DNA from 3 places in the Candidatus Thiodiazotropha endoloripes genome. Region 1 is predicted to be linked to each of the others. Evidence: predicted binding sites of a transcription regulator. Region 1 holds the regulator's gene; each other region holds the start of a gene.
What was found. Region 1 encodes FNR, which switches genes on or off when oxygen is low (the NO sensors DNR and NnrR bind a similar motif). Its sites were predicted from a motif close to TTGATNTANATCAA; they were not measured.
Positions count from the first base shown of each region.

Region 2: a site for FNR is predicted at 1,614-1,627, ahead of A3193_RS06985 (multiheme c-type cytochrome). Genes of this name have one in related genera too.
Region 3: a site for FNR is predicted at 1,377-1,390, ahead of A3193_RS08495 (hydrogenase expression/formation protein). Genes of this name have one in related genera too.

Region 1 covers NZ_LVJW01000003.1:609,818-613,100, forward strand. Annotated here, with positions in the region: gene rnhA (ribonuclease HI) at 1-89, shown strand, start outside; gene dnaQ (DNA polymerase III subunit epsilon) at 94-798, shown strand; gene fnr (fumarate/nitrate reduction transcriptional regulator Fnr) at 858-1,616, opposite strand; gene A3193_RS02810 (sulfur globule family protein) at 2,012-2,362, opposite strand; gene A3193_RS02815 (CTP synthase) at 2,715-3,283, shown strand, end outside.
Region 2 covers NZ_LVJW01000003.1:1,561,106-1,564,388, forward strand. Annotated here, with positions in the region: gene A3193_RS06985 (multiheme c-type cytochrome) at 1-1,332, opposite strand, end outside; gene fusA (elongation factor G) at 2,321-3,283, opposite strand, start outside.
Region 3 covers NZ_LVJW01000003.1:1,893,439-1,896,721, forward strand. Annotated here, with positions in the region: gene A3193_RS08490 (hydrogenase small subunit) at 1-868, opposite strand, end outside; gene A3193_RS08495 (hydrogenase expression/formation protein) at 902-1,318, opposite strand; gene A3193_RS08500 (HyaD/HybD family hydrogenase maturation endopeptidase) at 1,443-1,922, opposite strand; gene A3193_RS08505 (HypC/HybG/HupF family hydrogenase formation chaperone) at 2,167-2,409, shown strand; gene A3193_RS08510 (hydrogenase maturation nickel metallochaperone HypA/HybF) at 2,429-2,749, shown strand; gene hypB (hydrogenase nickel incorporation protein HypB) at 2,768-3,283, shown strand, end outside.

The sequences.
Region 1 (3,283 bases):
TGGATTGGCACTGGGTGAAAGGGCATGCGGGGCATCCCGGTAATGAGTTGGCGGACCAGCTGGCCAACAAGGGTATCCAGGAGCTGTAGGATGATGCGTCAGATCGTGCTCGATACTGAAACCACAGGTCTGGAGCCTGAACAGGGCCACAGGATCATTGAGATCGGCTGTGTCGAGCTGGTCGACAGGCGGCTGACCGGTAACAATTTTCATCAGTTTCTCCAGCCGGAGCGGGAGATCGATGCCGGAGCTATCGAGGTGCATGGCATCACCAATGAGTTTCTTGCCGATAAGCCCAGATTTTGTGATGTGGCCCAGGATTTCGTGGAGTATGTACGTGGTGCCGAGCTGATCATCCACAACGCCCCGTTTGACGTGGGATTCCTCGATCATGAGTTGAAACTGATGGAGAATCCCCAGCGTATCGACACGCTTAGCGCGGTTACCGATACACTGGTGATGGCAAAGAAGATGCATCCGGGGCAGAGGAACAGCCTCGATGCCCTGTGTAAACGCTACGATATCGACAACTCTCATCGTGAGCTTCATGGAGCACTACTCGATGCGGAGATTCTGGCGGATGTCTATCTGATGATGACCGGCGGCCAGGCGGCACTGGTGTTGGATGATCAGCTCGGACAGCAGGGTGGCGATGAGAATGCGGCCGACAATATCCGTCGTCTGGCTGCCGACCGTCCACCCCTGAAGGTGATCCTGGCGGATGAGTCCGAGCTGGAAGCCCATCAGCGGCAGCTTGAAGCGATGGGTGAGGCCTGTATCTGGCACAAACAGCCGTAGCGGTCGAATCGGAGAAAAGACCCTAGGGCCTATTAGATTTAGTGTTAACAGGCCCTAAGTCAGCCCCTTGATTGACTCGATTTGGCGCTGTCGCTGCCCTGCACGATGTCGTAGAGTCTGGGTATGTCGAGCAACTGAACATGTTTGCGTTCCACCCTCAGCAGGTTTTCATCCTGAAAACGGGTAAAAAGCCGGCTGACTGTTTCAACGGCCAGGCCAAGATAGTTACCGATTTCATGACGGGACATACTGAGAAAGAAGTCGCTGGCTGAAAACCCCCGTTGTTTGAATCGCTCCGAGAAACTGAGCAGAAAGGTGGCCAGGCGCTCTTCGGCACTCTTTTTACCCAGCAGGGTCAGCATTTCCGTATCCTGGCCGATCTCGCGGCTCAGCAGGCGGTACATCTGATGCTGCAGGCTGGGCATGATGGCGCTCAGAGACTCCAACTGGGAGAATGGGATCTCGCACACCGCAGTGGTCTCAAGGGCAATCGCCGAGCAGGTGTGGCAATCATCCTGAATGGCATCCAGGCCGATCAGCTCACCCGGAAGGTGGAAGCCCAGTACCTGTTCTCCGCCATCTTCGTTGGGACTGTAGGTTTTTACCGAGCCGCTGGTGATGACCCGCAGGCTATGGAACTTATCACCGCCACGGTATAGATGATCCCCACGATGGTAGGGTCGGCCCCGTTTGATGATGCAGTCAAGGCGCTCCACGTCATCCGGTGTCAATCCCATCGGTAGACAGAGGGTGGCCAGACTGCAGTTCTTGCAGGCTACCTTGATATTTTCAAATGAGACAACTTTTCTGCTAGTCAAGTAATCGCTCCAGCATGCGGGGTGCTTTGATATCAACGCCTGGTAAAGACGGTTTTCGCGTCAGGGGTATCATTTCCTTTCCGAGATGACCTCAATTTCCTCAATGGCGTTACAGCTCCCAGAGGTTGATGTTTAAACCGCTGGAGCCACCTCTACCGCATTCCCGGCAAACAGCCTGTCGGAGCGGATAGCTTGTCTCCCCATCCTACAACCACATCCTTGTCTCTCTACTATTTTGTGAACCAGCACACGGCCTATTTTTCCAGAAATTCTTGATGTTGATCAAGTCGTTTTGGTTTTTTTATTACTTTGGGTCATTGCAGGAGCCGTATCCAGGGCCGTTGGGAGCAAAAAAAAGCCGGCCTGAAGGCCGGCTTTTCTGCACATGGGTAGGCTTATTGAGCCGGTGCAGCTGGTGCAGGTGCTGCAGCTGGAGGCGCAGGATAGCCGTATGGAGCACCGTAAGGAGCGCCATAAGGAGCACCATAACCGTATGGAGCGCCATAACCATAAGGTCCATAGCCACCATAGTCACGGTAGTAGTTGTTACCCCGGCCATAGCCAGAACCGCGGGCATTACCACTCATGCCGAAGCTGAAATCACCGGAGCCATCACCCCAACCATCGCCCCAACCGTCATTGTTCCAGCCGCGGTTACCATAGCCAGGACCGCCCCACCAGGCAGAGGCACTGGTAGACGCAGCTACAAGAGCAGCGATGCTCAGAACTTTAGCAAATTTAGTCATGCTTTCTTCCTCTCAAATGATTGTTTTGATACTACCATCGGTGATGTATAAAAGTGGCTTCCTAAGCCTCCATCATACGATGCTTGAGGACTCTACAACGAGGTCGGCCGAAAAAACGGCTTGGACTGTCGGGTAAAGTGCTACTAGCCTCAGTAGTTGTTATTTGCGAAACACGCCAATCGATTATAGACCTTGAGCGGTGATATTCAAACGAATTCTTCCCCCCTCGGCAGTTATGACGAATCTATGACGGACCGGCCCTTCGAGATTGAGTGAAGAGGGCCAATCTGGTACTGTTTACCCCCGTCCTATATCCCATTCCCAGCACTCTAACCCTGGTAAGCAGAATTACATGACCAGTTTTATTTTCATTACGGGCGGTGTGGTTTCCTCACTTGGTAAAGGTATCGCCTCAGCCTCTCTGGCCGCACTCCTCGAGGCCCGCGGCCTGGATGTCACCATGATCAAGCTGGATCCCTATATCAATGTGGATCCCGGCACCATGAGCCCTTTTCAACATGGTGAGGTGTTTGTTACCGAGGATGGATCGGAAACCGATCTGGATCTCGGTCACTACGAAAGATTTATCGACAGCACCATGGGCTGCAATAACAATTTCACTACCGGCCAGATCTATGAGCAGGTGATCCGTAAGGAGCGCAAGGGAGAGTATCTGGGCGGTACGGTACAGGTAATCCCACACATAACGAATCAGATTAAGGAGAGTATTCTGCTCGGCGCCGGAGATAAGGATATCTGCCTGGTTGAGATTGGCGGCACCGTCGGTGATATCGAATCTCTGCCTTTTCTCGAGGCAATTCGTCAGATGGGTGTGGAGATGGGGCAGCAGCGGGCCATGTTCATGCATTTGACCCTGGTTCCCTACATCAAGGCCTCAGGTGAGATCAAAACCAAGCCGAC
Region 2 (3,283 bases), 950 kb from region 1:
AGACACTTCTTTCAGCTCGGGTATCCATTTCATGTAGGTGTGCTTGGCTACATCATAGATACCGTGCCACCAGGTATAGTCAGGACCACTCATGGACGCACCGTGACGAGCGCGGCGGCCTTCATGATGCCAGATTTCCCACCAGGTCCATTCGATCTTGTCGTCAAACGGGGCCTTGGTGATATAGCCGTTCTTCTTCAGCTCACCCATGACAGCAGCGATAGGTTTGGCGAATTTCTCATTGTAGAGCTCGACCACGTTATCGAACTGGTTGTAGTGACCATTGATAACACTGTCGCTGTGACAGGCTTTACAGACTTCCTGCATCTTCTTACGACGTTCCTGCCAAGTCACGACCTCGACTACGGTAGAACCCTTGGCCTTGTCACCGACCTTGGGGATTTTCTTACCCTCTTTGACGTCGAACTCATTACCGTTCTCCAGACGAATCAGGTTGATCTTCTGAGAGATTGGTGGACGCAGGGTCCAGGAGATACGATCACCTACGTTATGGGTCTTGCCCTCTTTGCCGCCGGCGCTCATGTGGCAGGTGGCACAGGTCGGTGCGGCTGAATAGTCGACACCGGCGACCCACTTATCGGACTCCATGTTCATCTCATCGACTTTCGCGCGATAGATGATGCCGTGCTTGGACTCGTTGTAGACCTCAATCTGAGGATGGTCGGGACCGACATGACACTTACCGCAGGTATCCGGTGTACGGGCCTGGGCTTTGGAGAAACGGTGACGACCGTGACAGGCAGTACAGGAACCGGCGGAACCATCAGGGTTGATTCGGCCGATACCGGTGTTGGGCCATGTGGTCGGCAGGGGTCTGCCATCTTCACCGATCTCGATCTTGGAGCCGTGGCACTGGCGGCAACCTGCATTGACTGCTGCAGGGCCGCCGACTACTTCACCAAGGAGGTTATCGAGGGATGCGAGGATTTGACCGCCTTTAGAGTGATGGGAGCCATCCATCTCTTCGAATTCTACCGAGTGGCATTTCGAGCAGTCTTTAGGGGTTACAATAATTGAAATTAGCTGACCTTCATGTTCAAAGCCATCAACATCGTCAGCTTTGGCTTCATGACAGTCAAGGCAGTTTACACCACTTTGACCGTGTTGACTGTTGTTCCACTCCATGGTCAGTCCTGGATCCTCCTGCCAGTGACACTCCACACACTCATGTCCTTTTGGGTTGCCCCAATCTTTACCAATTTCACCAGACGGTCTTGCGGCATCTGCTGTTGTGACTTGCAGCATCAGAGCTAGTCCCGCAGCAACACTCCCCAGTATCGCGGTGAACCGACCATTACCGAAGCGTTTCATAGCTCCCTCCTGTGATGGGTTGAACAAACAGTTGAAGTGCTCCAATAGACGGCCGCGTCAATAATCCAATAGCATTAAAGACGTCAGGTTATCGAATATGGAACCCCTTGTTTTTGTTAATTAGTAAGCGTTTATTAAGACAAGGATGGATACGACTTCCTCCCAACCCCAAATTTTTATTGTATGGGGACTGCATGGTTTCACTACATTGAGGCCAGTAAAACCCTTTTCTTATTATTGCTTACTGTAGACTATCAAAACGGTTCGTATAGGGGGGCGCCTTGATTTAAATCAAAAGTGTCAGCGCCGGGCGATCATAGATCATTGAGGAATTTTAAAAGTTGTTCTAAATGCCGTGAAAGATATGCAAAAAGTAACTAACTTTACGAATCTTACAAATTAAAATTATGTTTATTTAAACCAGAAAATCAGCAAATTTCTTAAGCTGATTTTAAGAGTGAAAATTGTATTGCCCAGAACGAAATAAACATAATTACCCATCTTTAAATAGTCATTATACCTATAAGTAGGTATTTGCAGTTTTGTTTATATTATTAATATCTGGATGGTTTGTTTATCCCGCTTTAGTTCAATTGATCATACCAGTTTTGGAATCCTCCGATTACCACCGATAGAGTACTGATTATTACTCAACTGAAAAAGCTGGCTGACCCACTGCTTGAAGCTGCAAGCCACATACAGTGATGTTTTGATATCGCTTTATCTGAATCTGCTGCTATTGATAGGGCAAGGTATATTTCCACAAGTACTTTGCTCGGTGAAGTTAACTCAAACTGTTGTTTCGGCTTTGATTCAGAAAGATCGCTGTTGCGTTGAGTCGAGCCTGTCGCTTTTGTACACCACAGCTAACTTTCGTTTGAGATGTTATAAAACTTTGAACAGATATATCCTGGCCATAAAAGCGAAGCTGAGGGCGCGACTCGGTCGCAGCCTCAGCTCGCTTTACCGTTTTCGGGTTAATAAATGGTTATGCCTGCTTTGAGCTGCTCATCTGTTTTTGAATGTTCGGGGGAACCGCCTCGTAATGGCTGAACTCAATGCTATAGCTGCCTTCGCCACCGGTCATGGCTTTAAGCTGGGTGGAGTAGCCTTCAAGTTCCGCCAGCGGTGCCTGCCCCTTGATTACCAGGGTGTTGTTGCGCCCAGTCTCCGTGCCACTGATCTGGCCTCTGCGTCCAGCCAAATCACCGGTCAGGTCACCCATGAAACTGTCAGAGGTGGTAATCGAGATATTCACAATGGGTTCAAGGATAACCGGCCCAGCTTTCTCAACGGCTTCTAGAAAGGCCTTTTTACCAGCAGTAACGAAGGCGATCTCCTTGGAGTCGACAGAGTGAAATTTACCATCGTAAATCGTAACTCTTATGTCCTGCATGGTGAAGCCACTGATCGCTCCCTCTTCCATGGCACTTCTGACCCCTTTTTCGACCGCCGGAATAAATTGACCGGGAATCGCTCCGCCAACCACTGCGTTGACATACTCAAAGCCTGAACCTCTCTCCAATGGCTCTATTCGCAGAAACACTTCACCGAACTGTCCTGCGCCACCGGTCTGTTTCTTGTGCCGATAGTGACCCTCTGCCTTGCGGGTAATGGTCTCCCGGTAGGCGATGCTGGGTGGATGGGTCTCGACTTCCACACTGTATTTCTTTTTGATCTGCTGCAGAAGTACATCGAGATGCAGCTCGCCCAGACCGCGCATGACCGTCTCATTGAGGCTGACATTGTGCTCAACATGGAAACAGGGGTCTTCATCTTCCAGCTTATGCAGAGCATCACTCAATTTTTGCTCATCACCGCGCTTGGTGGTGTTGATCGCCAGGCCAAACAGCGGTAAAGGGCACTCAATCGAGCGGAGATGGTGGTGGTCTTCATCGTGAGAGTCATGTATCACCGCATCGAAATGAATGTCGTCAATTCGCGCTACGGC
Region 3 (3,283 bases), 1.3 Mb from region 1:
AACTGGTGCCCTGATTCCATTTCGCTGTGGCACAGGCGTTGTAGGTCATTGGCCCTTTGCAGCCCAGTCTGAACAGACACCAACCCTTACGCGCCCCTTCATCGTCGAAAGTCTCGGCAAATAGGCCTTTGTCATAGAAAGGCCGCCGATAACATCGATCATGAATGCTCTGCCCGAAGAACACCATCGGGCGTCCCAGAGCATCCAGTTCCGGTAGTGAACCAAAGGTCAGGAAGTGGGCCAGTACACCGGTAATCACCGTAGGGATTGGTGGACAGCCGGATACGTTGACCACCGGTTTATCCTTGACGATCTCACCCACGGAAACCGCCCCGGTTGGATTGGGATTGGCATGAGGCAGGCCACCGAATGCGGCACAACTGCCGACGGCAACCACTGCCGCTGCACCGGCCACCGTCTCTTCTAGCATCTGCAGATTACTGATGCCCGCAATTGAGGAATAGCCCGGGTTGGCCAGTGGAATGGATCCATCGACAACCACGATGTACTTGCCTTCATTCTCATGCATGGCCGCTTCTCTGGCGGCTTCTGCGGCATCACCCGAAGCAACCTGCAAGGTATGGTGATAATCCAGTGAGATATGATCGAATATCAGGTTTTCCACGCTTGGGGAGTGACTGCGGGTCAGCGACTCGGTGCAACCGGTACACTCCTGAAATGAAAGCCAGATAACCGATGGGCGTTTCGCTTTCTCAAGTGCCTGTGCGATTGCAGGCACCATGGTTGGTGGCAGTGCCATCATCGATGCAGTGGCGGCGCAATACTTCAGAAATCCCCGCCTGGATACCCCTTGCTGACGCAGGCTTTCGCCCAGTGTCATAGAGAGTTTTTTTCGATCATCAGCCATCACAACTCCTACCGCTTCGATCAAAATGCGGACTTAATGGTCATTTAACTGTGCTTCTAGCCGGTCAATGGCGTCAACGATATCTTCCTGCTGTGAGAATACGATTTGGGGGACAGGGCCGATCTCTATCTGCAGAGCGACAGGTTCGCCCTCGGCGTTCCGGTGATCGACAATCCAGACTCCAGAAAAAGCCGTCTCCCAGATGGTGCTTTCACCCAATGCGTCCATCGTCACATTGATCTCACCCCGACCCAGCAGGCGCAACAGTTCCTCTTCATCACCCGGGCCAAACGGCAGTGATCGTAAATCGATACAACTCTGTTCACCTTCGGTGGAGAAGCGCTGCAGGGCGTGGAGGATTTCGTGCAAGATGGGGAGTGCGTTCCCATGGCTGGCTTGAACGCCTTCGGGAGACTCAACTTTTATGGCGATGTCCTGTAGTCGCTGCATCAGGAAAGCCCTAAATAATTACTTATAGAAAGAATATCACCTATTTCTGATACAGGTGCTGATCTGGATCATCAATGAGACATTAAAAGACCTGAATATTATGTGAAGATTAAATAAAATCCTGTTATGAAAATATTCCCCACTCTTTAAGTATGGAAATTATCTCTTCGATGCCCTGGTCAACAGTTGGTGCAACCGCATCGCTCAGGGACTCACCCCAATCCAGCTCTTTTGGTTCAATGCCGACCAGGCAACGTTCTGCCGGTAGGGTTTCGGATAAACGAGCGATGTCCAATAAATCTCCAAGGCTGACTTCGTGAACACTCGAGCGATTACCACTCAGATAACGATCCATCGCATCGTTACGAAACACCTTAAGTGCACCGGGAGGCTGTTTCATACGCGCCGCATCCACCACGATCAATCCATCCGCATCGGCAATGGGTTCCGCCAGTGTAAAGCTCAGGGTGCCGCCATCCATATAGGTAACCCCAGGAATATCCCCGGTTTTCTTTTGCATGGCAGTCACCAGATGGATGCCAATACCCTCATCACTGAGCAGGGTATTTCCAATGCCCAGGATTAAAACACGCTCTATCGTCATACGCTCAGTCCTGAAATTCACCGAGTTATTGTGCTTGATCAACATTCTACCTTGAAGCGACACCTGACTCCCTGCGAGAATAACTTTAAGGGAACTTGGAGTGATATGTCACGCCTGTATCACTGTCATCCTGGCAGCCAGCCGGATGATTAAGATGTCAGGCTCGGTAAACACAAAGCCATCAGCTCCCTTTGGACCTCTCACCAGGCCCAGACTTAAATCACCTCACCAGGCAGGTTACACCATGTGTCTTGGCATACCCATGCAGATAAAAGAGATTGATGGCTTTACCGCACGCTGCGAAGCCAAAGGGGTTGAAAGGGAGGTCAGCCTGTTCATGTTACAGCATGAGGAGTTGGCTGCGGATGATTTCGTGGTGGTACATGTGGGCTATGCCATACAGAAGGTCTCCCCTCAGGAGGCCCAATCCGCCTGGGAAATCTATGATGAGATGTTAACCAAAATGGATCCGCAGACTGATGCATGAGCTGTCGGTTTGTCAATCCATGCTGAGACAAGTGGAAGAGATCGCCCAGCGCGAACAGGCAACATCTGTTGAGCGTATCGTGATTCAGATCGGACCACTCTCCGGGGTGGTTCCCGAACTGCTGCAGCAGGCCTTCACCATAGCAAGATGCGGAACCAGAGCCGAGGCGGCAGAACTGGTGACCCAGACCCAGCCGGTGCGGGTCCATTGTCTACAATGTGGTTATGATTCCGATGCCCAGGCCAATCGCCTGCTTTGTGCTAAGTGTGGAGACTATCGCACCCGCCTGATCAGTGGTGACGAACTGCTGTTGGCCAGTGTTGAACTGACAAAAAACTAACTTGGGAGTAGCTGTAAAATGTGTGACACCTGTGGATGTAATGTTACCCATGGCAACCGTCATCTGATCGAGGAAGGTGGCAAGCATGCGCATACTTCCGATGACCATGTCGCTATCGAGGTATTGGAGAATCTGCTGAGCGAAAACGACCATCAGGCGGCACACAACCGAGAGCACTTCGAAAGACATGGTGTGCTGGCGATCAATCTGATGTCGTCCCCGGGCAGTGGCAAGACCCGTCTCCTGGAACGCACCATCGATCACCTCAAGGAGCGCTACAAAATCGGTGTCATCGAGGGAGACCTGGAGACTGAAAACGACGCCCAGCGCATCAGAGACAAAGGCGTACCGGCCGTTCAGATAACCACCGGCACTGCCTGTCACCTGGATGCCCACATGATCCACCAGGCCTTGCACCAGACCCCGCTGGATGAATTGGACCTGCTGTTTATTGAAAACGTGGGTAATCTGGTCTGTCCGGCAAGCTTCGACCTGGGACAGCACCTCAATGTTACCCTGTTATCGGTAACCGAG